2 regions of the Streptomyces sp. NPDC101160 genome follow, and region 1 is predicted to be linked to the other one. Evidence: riboswitches for the same ligand, from Rfam matches in the RefSeq annotation. Region 1 holds a riboswitch; the other holds the start of a gene.
The links. Region 1 has a riboswitch for thiamine pyrophosphate ahead of thiC (phosphomethylpyrimidine synthase ThiC). Riboswitches for the same ligand answer to the same signal wherever they lie in the genome.

Region 1 (5,905 bases):
CAGGCGAAACCTCCGCGGTCCCAGGCCGCGGCGGGCGCGCGGGGGCGGCCCCCGCGGGCGGGTGCGACGCACTCGTCGACACGCCTGGGGGTGACCTTTGGCCACTGCTTCGCAGCCCGCTGCTCCTACTCTGATCGGCTCGGTGCAGCGGGCGCTGAGACTCCTCGAGGCCGTGGGCTCCCACGAGGACGGGGCCCCCGCCAAACAGCTCGCGCGCGAGGCGGGACTCCCGCTTCCCACCGCGTACCACCTGCTCCGCACCCTGACGCACGAGGGCTATCTGCGCCGCGAGAAGGGCGTGTTCGTCCTCGGCGACGCCGTCGCCCGTCTGGTCGGTGGCGGAGCTGTGCAGAATCGTCGCACCAAGGTCGAGGACTCTCTCGCCCGCTGGCGGGACGTCATCGGCGTCCCCGTCTACTTCGCGATCTACCGCGAAGGCGAGATCGAGCTCGTCTCCGTCGCCGACACTCCCGCGAACCCCGCGGTCGAGGAGTGGGCGAACTTCAAGGAGACCGGCCACGCGCACGCCATCGGGCAGTGCCTGCTCTCCCAACTCGATCCGAAGAGCCGTCAAGACCACCTCGATCGCCACCCGGTGGAATCCATCACCCCGTATACGGTGCGTAATCGGCGTGCCTTTTTGGACCGTTTGGAAGGTTTGGGGCGAATGGAGCCCCTGGTGGAGCGTCAGGAATATGCGCTCGGCACGGTCTGTGCCGCCATTCCCATCACGGCGGGCTCCACGGCGGCCACGATGGCGATTTCCCTCCCGCTTCACCAGCAAGAACGGTTGCTGCCCGCAGTCGAATGGCTACGCTGCGAGATCGGAAGGCTCTTCAGTTCGCTCGCCTTCTCTATCAGTATCTGAAAAATCACTCCTTGTGATCTGCTAGGGCTTACAGCACGATTGCGTCAAAACTTCCACTTACTGCGGGGTACATGATGCGAGAGACGGTTCAGGCCGAGGTCCTGATGAGCTTCCTCGTCTCCGAGGAGCTCTCCTTCAGGATCCCGGTGGAACTGCGGTACGAGACCCGCGACCCGTACGCGGTGCGGATGACCTTCCACCTCCCCGGAGACGCGCCGGTGACCTGGGCGTTCGGCCGCGAGCTGCTGCTCGACGGGATCAACAGGCCGAGCGGGGACGGCGATGTGCACATCGCGCCGACCGAACCCGAGGGCCTGTCCGACGTGATGATCCGGCTTCAGGTCGGCGGTGACCGCGCCCTGTTCCGGGCCAGCGCCCCGCCGCTCGTCGCCTTCCTCGACCGTACGGACAAGCTCGTACCGCTCGGTCAGGAACGCACGCTCGGTGACTTCGAGGACCACCTGGAGGCGGCACTGGGCCGGATCCTCGCGGAGGAGAACGCGGGCTGAGCCCCGGCCGGGTCCCCGAGTCCCGACCGAGCGCCTCACCCCACGCCCGACCCGCGCCGACCCGCCCCCGGCCCGGCGCCCTACGGTTCCTTCGCCCCGCCCCGTACCGTCACTTCGCCCGGCGCCGCCGGCCGCCCCGTACCCCTCGTGACGTTCCCCCGCGTGCCACCCGCCCCGCCGGACCCGGGCGGTCGGCCGCGACCACGAGGGCCGCGAGGCCGGTGGTGACCGGCACCGACGCGACCAGACCGATCGAGCCGACCAGCGTGCGGACGATCTCCTCGGCGACCAGCTCGCTGTTGGCCACCGTCCCCACGCTGCTCTGCGCGATGGAGAAGAGCAGCAGCAGCGGCAGCGCCGCGCCGGCGTAGGCGAGCACCAGGGTGTTCACCACCGAGGCGATGTGGTCCCGGCCGATCCGGATGCCGGCCCGGTAGAGCGCCCGCGGTCCCATGCCCGAATCGGCCTGGTGGAGTTCCCAGACGGCCGAGGTCTGGGTGACCGTCACGTCGTCGAGCACGCCGAGCGAGCCGATGATGACGCCGGCGAGCAGCAGTCCCGACATGTCGATGTCCGGGTAGAGGCTGTGGATGAGACCGGTGTTGTCGTCGGTGTTCCCGCTGAGCGAGCCCCAGCCGATGAAGAGCGAACCGAGCAGACCGGTCAGCAGCAGCGAGACCAGCGTGCCGAGCACCGCGACCGAGGTCCGCGCCGAGAGCCCGTGGCACAGGTAGAGCGCGATCAGCATGATCGCGCTCGCCCCGACGACCGCGACCACCAGGGGATTCGAGCCCTGGAGTATCGCCGGCAGGATGAAGAAGGTCAGCACCAGGAAGCTCGCGGCGAGCGCGACCAGCGCCATCACCCCGCGCATCCGGCCGACGACCACGACGGCGAGCGCGAAGATTCCGGCGAGCAGCGCGACGGGCAGCTTCCGGTTGATGTCGGTGACCGAATACTGCAGCTCGGGCGGCGCGTCGGGGGCGTACGCGACCACCACGCCCTGTCCCTTGTGGAGTTGGCGCGGCGCGTCGGGCTGTACGACCTCGGTGAAGGTGCGGCCCCTGTCCGGGCCCGTGGTGACCTCGACCGTGGCCTTCTCGCACTGACCCGGGGAGCTGACGTGCACCTCCTTGCAGTCGACGTGCGCGACGGAGACCACCCGGCCCTGCTCGGTCTGCCGGTCGAAGCCGACGCCCGTGCGCTGGTGCGCCGGCGTACCGCCCGGCCACAGCATCACGAGCCCGACGAGCACGGCGGCGCCGAACGGGATGAGGACCGCGGCGATGACCTTCCGCAGATGCCGCGAGACGGGCGCGGCCGGCCCGTGGCTGTGGCCGTGGCCGTGGGAATGCCCGGGGGAGTGGGGGTGGTCGTGGCCGCCATGGCCCTCGTGACCAGGCGGTTCGGGGGTCTGGTGCGTCGAAGTCACCGCCCGATCATCGCAACAACGTCAAGGGGCCCACTGTTCAGCACGCCAGGAATGACGCTAGCGTGGTGGCACCTTTGCACACGCGGGAGCTCGGAGCACCGGGCTGAGAGGGCGCTGAAGTTTCGCTGCGCCGACCGCCGAACCTGTTACCGGGTAATGCCGGCGTAGGGAGATTCGGTCTCATGACCATTCAGGATGCACGCACGTCTGCCTCCGACCAGAACGACCCGCAGAGCGGCCAGGGGGAGCGCACGCCGGGCTGGCACAAGGGGTACGTCGAGGGCTCCCGCCCCGACATCCGGGTGCCGGTTCGCCAGGTGCACCTCACCAACGGCAAGGACGTGACGCTGTACGACACGTCCGGCCCGTACACCGACCCCGCCGTCGACACCGACGTGCGGCGCGGTCTCGCGCCGCTGCGCGAGAACTGGATCATCGCGCGCGGCGACACCGAGGAGTACGCGGGCCGCCCCGTCCGCCCCGAGGACGACGGCATCAAGCACACCTCGCCGCGCGGCGGCGGGCTGAAGAACCTCGACGCCGTCTTCCCGGGCCGGCCGCGGCTGCCTCGCCGGGGCCGCGACGGACAGGCGGTCACCCAGCTCGCGTACGCCCGCCGTGGCGAGATCACGCCGGAGATGGAGTACGTCGCGATCCGCGAGAACGTCTCCCCCGAGGTCGTCCGCGAGGAGATCGCGGCCGGGCGCGCGGTGCTGCCGGCCAACGTCAACCACCCGGAGATCGAGCCGATGATCATCGGCAAGCGGTTCCTGGTGAAGGTCAACGCCAACATCGGCAACTCCGCCGTGACCTCCTCCATCGAGGAGGAGGTGGAGAAGATGACCTGGGCGACCCGCTGGGGCGCCGACACGGTCATGGACCTGTCCACCGGCCGCAACATCCACACCACCCGCGAGTGGGTGCTGCGCAACTCCCCCGTGCCGATCGGCACCGTCCCCCTCTACCAGGCCCTGGAGAAGGTCGACGGCAAGGCCGAGGAGCTGACCTGGGAGATCTACAAGGACACGGTCATCGAGCAGGCCGAGCAGGGCGTCGACTACATGACGGTGCACGCCGGCGTGCTGCTGCCGTACGTGCCGCTCACCGCGCGCCGCAAGACCGGCATCGTCTCGCGCGGCGGCTCGATCATGGCCGCCTGGTGCCTCGCGCACCACAAGGAGAACTTCCTCTACACCAACTTCGAGGAGCTCTGCGAGATCCTCGCGGCGTACGACGTCACGTACTCGCTCGGCGACGGCCTGCGGCCCGGCTCGATCGCGGACGCCAACGACGACGCCCAGTTCGCCGAGCTGCGCACGCTGGGTGAGCTCAACACGATCGCCAAGCGACACAACGTGCAGACGATGATCGAGGGCCCGGGCCACGTCCCGATGCACAAGATCAAGGAGAACATCGACCTCCAGCAGGAGATCTGCGAGGAGGCGCCGTTCTACACGCTCGGCCCGCTGACCACGGACGTCGCCCCGGCGTACGACCACATCACCTCGGGCATCGGCGCGGCGATGATCGCGTGGTGGGGCACCGCGATGCTCTGCTACGTCACGCCCAAGGAGCACCTGGGCCTGCCCAACCGCGACGACGTGAAGACCGGTGTCATCACGTACAAGATCGCGGCGCACGCGGCGGACCTCGCCAAGGGGCACCCGGGCGCGCAGGAGTGGGACGACGCCCTCTCGGACGCGCGGTTCGAGTTCCGCTGGGAGGACCAGTTCAACCTGGCCCTCGACCCCGACACGGCCCGCGAGTTCCACGACGAGACGCTGCCGGCGGAGCCCGCGAAGACGGCGCACTTCTGCTCGATGTGCGGGCCGAAGTTCTGCTCGATGAAGATCTCGCAGGACATCAGGCGCGAGCACGGCGGTGACCTGAAGGCGGACGAGATCGAGGCGGGCATGGCCGAGAAGTCGGCGGAGTTCGCGGCGTCCGGGAACCGGGTGTACCTGCCGCTGGCCGACTGACGCCCGTGGCTGACGGCATGCCACCCATGGCGCGTGGGTGGCATGCCGGTCACTCCGGACGGTGCTCCGGCGTGCCGGCGTCAGGACTTGCGAGGTCGGAGCTCGTGGGGCCTGAACTCGTGGAGCCTGAGCTCGTGGAGTTGGAACTTGTGGCGTCGGGACTCGTGAAGTCCGGGCTCGTGAAGTCGGGGCTGGAGAAGTCCGGGCTCGTGTAGGTCGGGCGTGGGGCCGGGGCGCCGCCCTCGTTCGGGCTGGTGAAGTCCGGGCCGCTGTAGCCGACCTTGGGTATGCGGCCGGTGGGCGGCGCGGGCGACTGGCGCGGCAGGGGCGGCGACGCGGCGAGGGCGTCGCGGAGAAAAGGGTGGATGCCCCGGTCCGCCAGGGCCCGGCACCAGGCGTCCCTGGCGCGCGTCAGCTCGTCGTCGGGGGCCTGGGCGGGGACTTCGGTGGCGCTGTTGCGCAGGGCCGTGAGCAGCAGTCCGGCCGCCGCGCAGAGCAGTCCGGCCGCGGCGACGGCGCCGAAGAGAAGGCCGGCGGTCAGCAGGGTGTCGGCGAACGCGGGGGCCGGGTCGAGCATCTTCAGGACCGCGCCGACCAGCAGGAAGATCACGGCCGCGGTGCCCGCGAGGAGCGGGCCGAGGACGGTGACGACGGCGAAGACGCCCGCGCCGCCCTCGTCGGCCGCGCCGTCCGTGGCACCCGTGCCGCTCGCCGTGCGCGTCTGCTCGCGGACCTGCTCCCGTACCTTCACGAAGTGGTCGTACTCGGCCGCGGCGGCGGTCGTGATCAGCGTCGTGGCGTTCAGCGCCATCGAGCGCAGCTGTGCGGTGGTCAGCCGGGTGCCGATTCCGGCCAGATCCGGATGGTCGTGCGCGGTGCGCAGTGCGTCGTCGAGGACCCGCTCGAACTCGGCGCGGTCCTCGGTCAGCAGGTGCGGAGCCACGTTCATGTGCATCCCCCGATGCTCCGTAGGGGCCGGAACCGGCCGTGGGGAAACGGCGGTTCGGGCGGAAACGGAGGAGAGCCTGCTACGGATGAGCCGATGGTATTGCGGTTACGGCACGCGGTGACAGGGTGTTTCGGGAAATCGCCTTCCCCGGATGCGTAGGGTTAATGC
Region 2 (5,905 bases), on a different contig from region 1:
CGGGGTGCGAGACGGTGCTGACGGTGCCGGTGGCGCGGGTCCCGCTCCCTCCGGAAGCCCACCACACCTACGGGCACGAGTTCATGCCTCCGCTGATGGCACCGGGCACGTACGCGGTCGATCCGCTGCCCTCGGGACCTCCGTACCGCGCGTGGGAGGAGGTCTCGGAGGCGGAGGCGGCGGCCCAGGGGGTGTTCGCGCCGGTCCACGGAGTGTCCTTCGGGCCGCGCGGCCGGGTCGTGATCGCGCCGGGAGACGTCCGCGGCACCGTGCTGGTCCCCGAGCAGTGCAACGCGTACTGCTGCTGTGGCATCGCGGGCGGGCCCGAACCCAACATGGCGTGCGCGGCGTGCCTGCTGCCGGTGGGTTCCCGAGAGGACGACTGCGGGCTGTGGTCGGCCGTGTGGTTCGAGCCGCACGCGGTGCGCCGCGTGTCCACCGGCGCTCCCGCTCCCGTACGGGAGTCGGAGCGGCTGTCCCCGATCGATCCACGCGGCGGCTGGAACCCGCGCTGGGAGGCGGCCGCCGGCGCGGCCCTGGCCCATCTGCTGGCCGCCTCGGGCGGCGGGCCGCTGACCCTGCCCGGCGGGCTCGTCACCCAGGTGTTCGGCCCAGCGGTGAAGACGCTGCTGCCGGCCGAGGGCCCGGTCAGGCGGGTCGGCCTCGCCGGTCCGGGGGTGCAGGCCGACGGCCTCGACATCGCGCTCGTCCCGTACGGCACACCGCCGCCCGGCGACGTGGCGGCCGTGCCGCTGGCCGACGGGGCCTGGGCGTGGCTGGCTCTGCCCGGAGAGACCCGGCCGATACCGGCGTCCGGCACGCTGCCGGGCGGCGTGCTGCGGGACGATTATCCCCTGCCGGACCACCCCTGGCGCGTCCTCCGGCCCGACCGCGGCGCCTTCCTGTACACGCTGGCCCGCCTGCCCGGGGTGCGTTCGCCGTGGCTGCGTGCGCTGTACGACCGGGCGCGGACCGCCCCGTACGGCTCCGTCTTCTAGTCGGCGTCCAGCACCACCACGTCCTCCGCGTCGAACACCACGTCCACCTCCGCGCCCTCCTCCGGAACGTCCCGCAGCGCGAACTCCGCCTCCAGGGGCGGGCCTTCGGACGGACGGAGGGTGACGGCCACGTGGTTGCCCCGGAACGTCACCGTCTCGACCCGGCAGGCCAGGCCCTCGCCCGTGCCGGCGAGGCGGACGCCCGCCGGGCGGACGAGGAGGCGGCGCTCGCCCTGGGGGGAGCCGTCGGGGACCGGGATCTTGCCCCAGACGGTGGTGGCGGCGGCGCCGCTCACCGTCGCCGCGACCACGTTGTCGAAACCGAGGAAGCGGGCGACGAACTCGGAGGCGGGGCGCTGCCAGACGTCGAGGGGGGTGCCGGACTGGGCGATGCGGCCGTCGCGCATGACGACGACCCGGTCGGCGAGGGCGAAGGCCTCGCCCTGGTCGTGGGTGACGGCGAGCACGGTGGTGCCCAACCGGCCGAAGAGCCTGCGGAGTTCGACGACGAGACGTTCGCGCAGGCCCCGGTCGAGCTGGCCGAGCGGCTCGTCGAGCATGAGCAGCCGGGGGCGGGGCGCGAGCGCGCGGGCGAGGGCGACGCGCTGCTGTTCGCCACCGGAGAGGGCGGAGACGGCGCGGCGCCCGGCGCCGGGAAGGCCGACCAGGTCGAGCAACTCGGCGACCCGGGCCGCCTGTTCGGCCTTGGACGCGCCGCGCATGCGCAGCCCGAAGGCGACGTTGCCGGCGACGTCGCGCTGCGGGAAGAGCTGGTGGTCCTGGAACATGAGGCCGACACCGCGCCGGTGCACGGGCACGCCGGCCTGGTCGGCGCCCCCGAGCGACACCCGTCCGCCGTCGAGCGGCTGGAGTCCGGCGACGGCGCGCAGCAGCGTGGACTTGCCGCTGCCGCTCGGCCCGAGCACGCACACGATCTCGTGCTCGGCGACCTCCAGGTCCACCGCGTCGAGGACGGCACGGTCCCCGAAGCGCACGGTCGCCGCGGTCAGCGTCAGCATCAGAACTCCCCCGAGGTCCGGTCGGAGCGCAGCCGTTCGAGGAGCAGCAGGGACACCGCGCACACCACCATGAGAATCGTCGAAAGGGCCATGGCCTGGCCGTAGTTGAGCTCGCCCGGCCGGCTCAGGAGCCGGGCGACCGCGACCGGCAGGGTCGGGTTGTCGGGGCGGGCGATGAAGACCGTCGCGCCGAACTCGCCGAGCGACACGGCGAAGGCGAAGCCGGCGGCAATGAGCAGCGCCCGCCGCACGAGCGGCAGGTCGACCTCCCGCCACGCCCGCCGCGGCGACGCCCCGAGCACGGCCGCGGCCTCCCGCAGCCGCTCGTCGACGGCCCGCAGCACTGGCAGCATGATCCGTACGACGAAGGGCACGCCGACCAGGGCCTGCGCGAGCGGTACGAGGATCCAGCTGGCCCGCAGGTCGAGCGGCGGCTCGTCGAGGGTGATGAGGAAGCCGAAGCCGACGGTGACGGCGGACACCCCGAGCGGCAGCATGAGCAGCGCGTCGAAGCCGCGCACGAGCCGGCCCGCGCGCCTGGTGAGCGCGGCGGCGGCGAGGCCGCCGATGACGACGGCGATGCCGGTGGCGGCGAGCGCGTACTGGAGCGAGTTGACGATGGTGTCGGTCATCGGCACCAGGAAGGTGCCGTTCTCGTCGACGGACTGCAGCGCCCGGTAGTAGTCGAGGCCGTAGCCGCCGGGCGTGGCGAAGGAACGTTCGACGAGAACGCCGAGCGGCGCGAGGATCAGCAGCGCGACGGAGAGCAGCACGCCGCCGAGCAGCGCCCACTGCCCGGCGCCGCGCGGCCGGCGCGCGGTCCGCTCGGCCGGCACCAGCTTCAGCGCCGTCTCCCGGCGCCGTACCGTCCGCGCGTGCACGGCGAGGACCGCGCCGACCATGACGAACTGCACCATGGTGAGCACGGCGGCGGTGGACAGCTGGAGCCGGTCCGCGGTCTGCCGGTAGATCTCGGTCTCCAGCGTGGAGTAAGCGGGGCCGCCGAGGATCTGCACGATGCCGAAGGAGCTCGCCGTGAACAGGAAGACCATGAGCCCGGCGGCGGCGACCGACGGCGCGAGCGCGGGCAGCGTCACCGTCCGCCAGGCCCGCCAGCGGGAGGCGCCGAGGACCCGGGCGGCCTCTTCCTGGCGCGGGTCGAGCTGGGACCAGAGGCCGCCGACGGTGCGGACGACGACGGCGTAGTTGAAGAAGACGTGGGCGAGGAGGATCGCCCACACACCGGTGTCGAGCCGGACGCCCCACCACTCGTCGAGCAGGCCGCGGCGGCCCACCAGGGCGAGGAACGCGGTGCCGACCATGACGGTGGGCAGCACGAACGGCACGGTGACGACCGCGCGCAGCAGCTTCTTGCCGGGGAAGTCGAACCGGGCGAAGACGTACGCGCCGGGCAGCGCGACGAGCAGGGTGAGCGCGGTGGAGGCGAGCGCCTGCCACAGCGTGAACCACAGCACGTCGAGGATGTCCGGCCGGCTCAGCGTCTCGCCGAACCGGCCGAGCTCCCAGTGGCCGTCGGGCCGGAGCCCGCGCTCGACGATCGAGACGACGGGCCAGGCGAAGAACACCGCGAAGAACGCGACGGGCAGCACCATCAGCCCGAGCCGCGTCGCGCTCTGCCTGCGGCGGGCGACTACTTCAGGACGAGCGAGGTCCACTGCTGGATCCACTGGTCACGGTTGTCGGCGATCTTCTTCGGCGCCATCGTCTCCGGCTTGTCGACCACCACGCCGTGCTTGGTGAACAGCTCCGGCAGCGACGCGTCGTTCGCGACGGGGTTGACGAACATCTGCAGCGGCATGTCCTCCTGGAACTTCTTGGAGATCATGAAGTCGATGAGCGCCTTGCCGCCCTCGGGGTTCTTCGCCCCGTTCAGCAGGCCCGCGAACTCGATCTGCCGGAAGCAGGTGCCGGTGGACACACCGGTCGGCGCGACCTTCGGCTGCGGCTCGGAGTAGAGCACCTCGGCCGGCGGGGAGGAGGCGTACGACACGACCAGCGGCCGGTCGCCCTTGGCCTTCTTGCCGCCGGACGAGCCGGAGAACTCCTGGTTGTAGGCGAGCTCCCAGCTGTCGACCGTCTTCACGCCGTTGGCCTTGAGCTTCTTCCAGTAGTCCTGCCACCCGGCGTCGCCGTACTTCGCGGCCGTGCCGAGGAGGAAGCCGAGACCCGGGGAGGACCGCTCGGGGTTCTCGACGACGAGCAGGTCCTTGTACGCCGGCTTCGCCAGGTCGTCGAAGGTCTGCGGCGGCGCGAGCTTCCTGTCCGCGAAGTACTTCTTGTCGTAGTTGACGCAGATGTCGCCCGAGTCGACCGGGGTGACCCGGTGCTCCGCCTTGTCCAGCTGGAACGCATCGGGGACGCGGTCCAGGCCCTTCGCCTCGTACGAGGTGAAGATGCCGTTGTCGAGGGCGCGGGACAGCAGCGTGTTGTCGACGCCGAAGAAGACGTCGCCCTGCGGGGCGCCCTTGGTCAGGATCTCCTTGTTGACGGCCTCGCCCGCGTCACCGCTCTTGAGCACCTTGACCGTGAATCCGGTCTCCTTGGTGAAGGCGGCGAGCACCTCCTTGGAGGCGGCGAAGGAGTCGTGGCTGACGAGCGTGACGGTCTTCGGCGCGGGGCCCTCGGCGGCGGGCTTCGCCGTGCCGCCGCCGCACGCGGCGAGGGTGGTCACGCCGAGCGCGCTGACGAGCGCGACGGCGGCCATCTTCTTGATGCTCACTGGTTTTCCTCCTGGGGGTGACCAGGAAGAGACGCGGCCCTGCCCGCGACCGGGAAGACCGGGCGCGGGCAGGGCGCAACAGCTCGAGTTACGACCGAACTTCCTACCCAGAATGACCTGGGCGAGGTTCAGAGGGTCTGCGGCCTGACGGTGCCGCACTCTCAGCGCTGTGGCGCTCCCCTGTCGGAATATGCATTTGTGTTCGAGCTCAGACTACAAGGTCAGCGTTCCGCCGCGGCGAGCTGTCCACAGGCGCCGTCGATCTCCTGTCCACGGGTGTCGCGGACGGTGACCGGTACGCCGTGGGCGGCGATGGCCTCGACGAACGCCTTCTCGTCCTCCGGCCGGGACGCGGTCCACTTGGAGCCCGGGGTCGGGTTCAGCGGGATCAGGTTGACGTGCACCCGCTTGCCCTTGAGCAGCCGGCCCAGCAGGTCGCCGCGCCACGCCTGGTCGTTGATGTCCCGGATCAGGGCGTACTCGATGGAGATCCGGCGGCCGGACTTCTCCGCGTACTCCCACGCCGCGTCGAGGACCTCACGGACCTTCCAGCGGGTGTTCACGGGCACCAGGGTGTCGCGCAGCTCGTCGTCCGGGGCGTGCAGCGACACGGCGAGGCGGCACTTGAAGCCCTCGTCGGCGAACCGCAGCATCGCCGGGACCAGGCCGACCGTGGAGACGGTGATGCCGCGCTGCGACAGGCCGAGGCCGTCGGGCTCGGGGTCGGTGAGCCGGCGGATGGCGCCGACGACCCGCTTGTAGTTCGCGAGCGGCTCGCCCATCCCCATGAAGACGATGTTCGAAAGCCGGGCCGGGCCTCCGGGCACCTCGCCGTCGCGCAGCGCGCGCATGCCGTCGACGATCTGGTGGACGATCTCCGCCGTGGACAGGTTGCGGTCGAGCCCCGCCTGGCCGGTGGCGCAGAACGGGCAGTTCATGCCGCAGCCGGCCTGCGAGGAGATGCACATGGTCACCCGGTCCGGGTAGCGCATGAGCACCGACTCCACGAGCGTGCCGTCGTGCAGCTTCCACAGCGTCTTGCGGGTCGTGTCGTCGTCGCACGACACGTGCCGCACCACCGACATCAGATCGGGCAGCAGCTCGCCGGCGAGCTTCTCGCGCGAGCCGGCCGGGATGTCGGTCCACTC

Region 2: linked by a shared signal. The riboswitch ahead of ACIRSU_RS13510 (thiamine ABC transporter substrate binding subunit) and the one ahead of thiC (phosphomethylpyrimidine synthase ThiC) in region 1 are both predicted to bind thiamine pyrophosphate.

The regions. Positions count from the first base shown of each region.
Region 1 covers NZ_JBIWPJ010000006.1:475,282-481,186, forward strand. Annotated here, with positions in the region: gene ACIRSU_RS21605 (IclR family transcriptional regulator) at 98-868, shown strand; gene ACIRSU_RS21610 (SsgA family sporulation/cell division regulator) at 943-1,377, shown strand; gene ACIRSU_RS21615 (YibE/F family protein) at 1,487-2,809, opposite strand; TPP riboswitch at 2,882-2,997, shown strand; gene thiC (phosphomethylpyrimidine synthase ThiC) at 2,992-4,788, shown strand; gene ACIRSU_RS21625 (hypothetical protein) at 4,838-5,743, opposite strand.
Region 2 covers NZ_JBIWPJ010000004.1:102,435-108,339, forward strand. Annotated here, with positions in the region: gene ACIRSU_RS13495 (hypothetical protein) at 1-998, shown strand, start outside; gene ACIRSU_RS13500 (ABC transporter ATP-binding protein) at 995-2,017, opposite strand; gene ACIRSU_RS13505 (ABC transporter permease) at 2,017-3,630, opposite strand; gene ACIRSU_RS13510 (thiamine ABC transporter substrate binding subunit) at 3,669-4,742, opposite strand; TPP riboswitch at 4,840-4,949, opposite strand; gene rlmN (23S rRNA (adenine(2503)-C(2))-methyltransferase RlmN) at 4,979-5,905, opposite strand, start outside.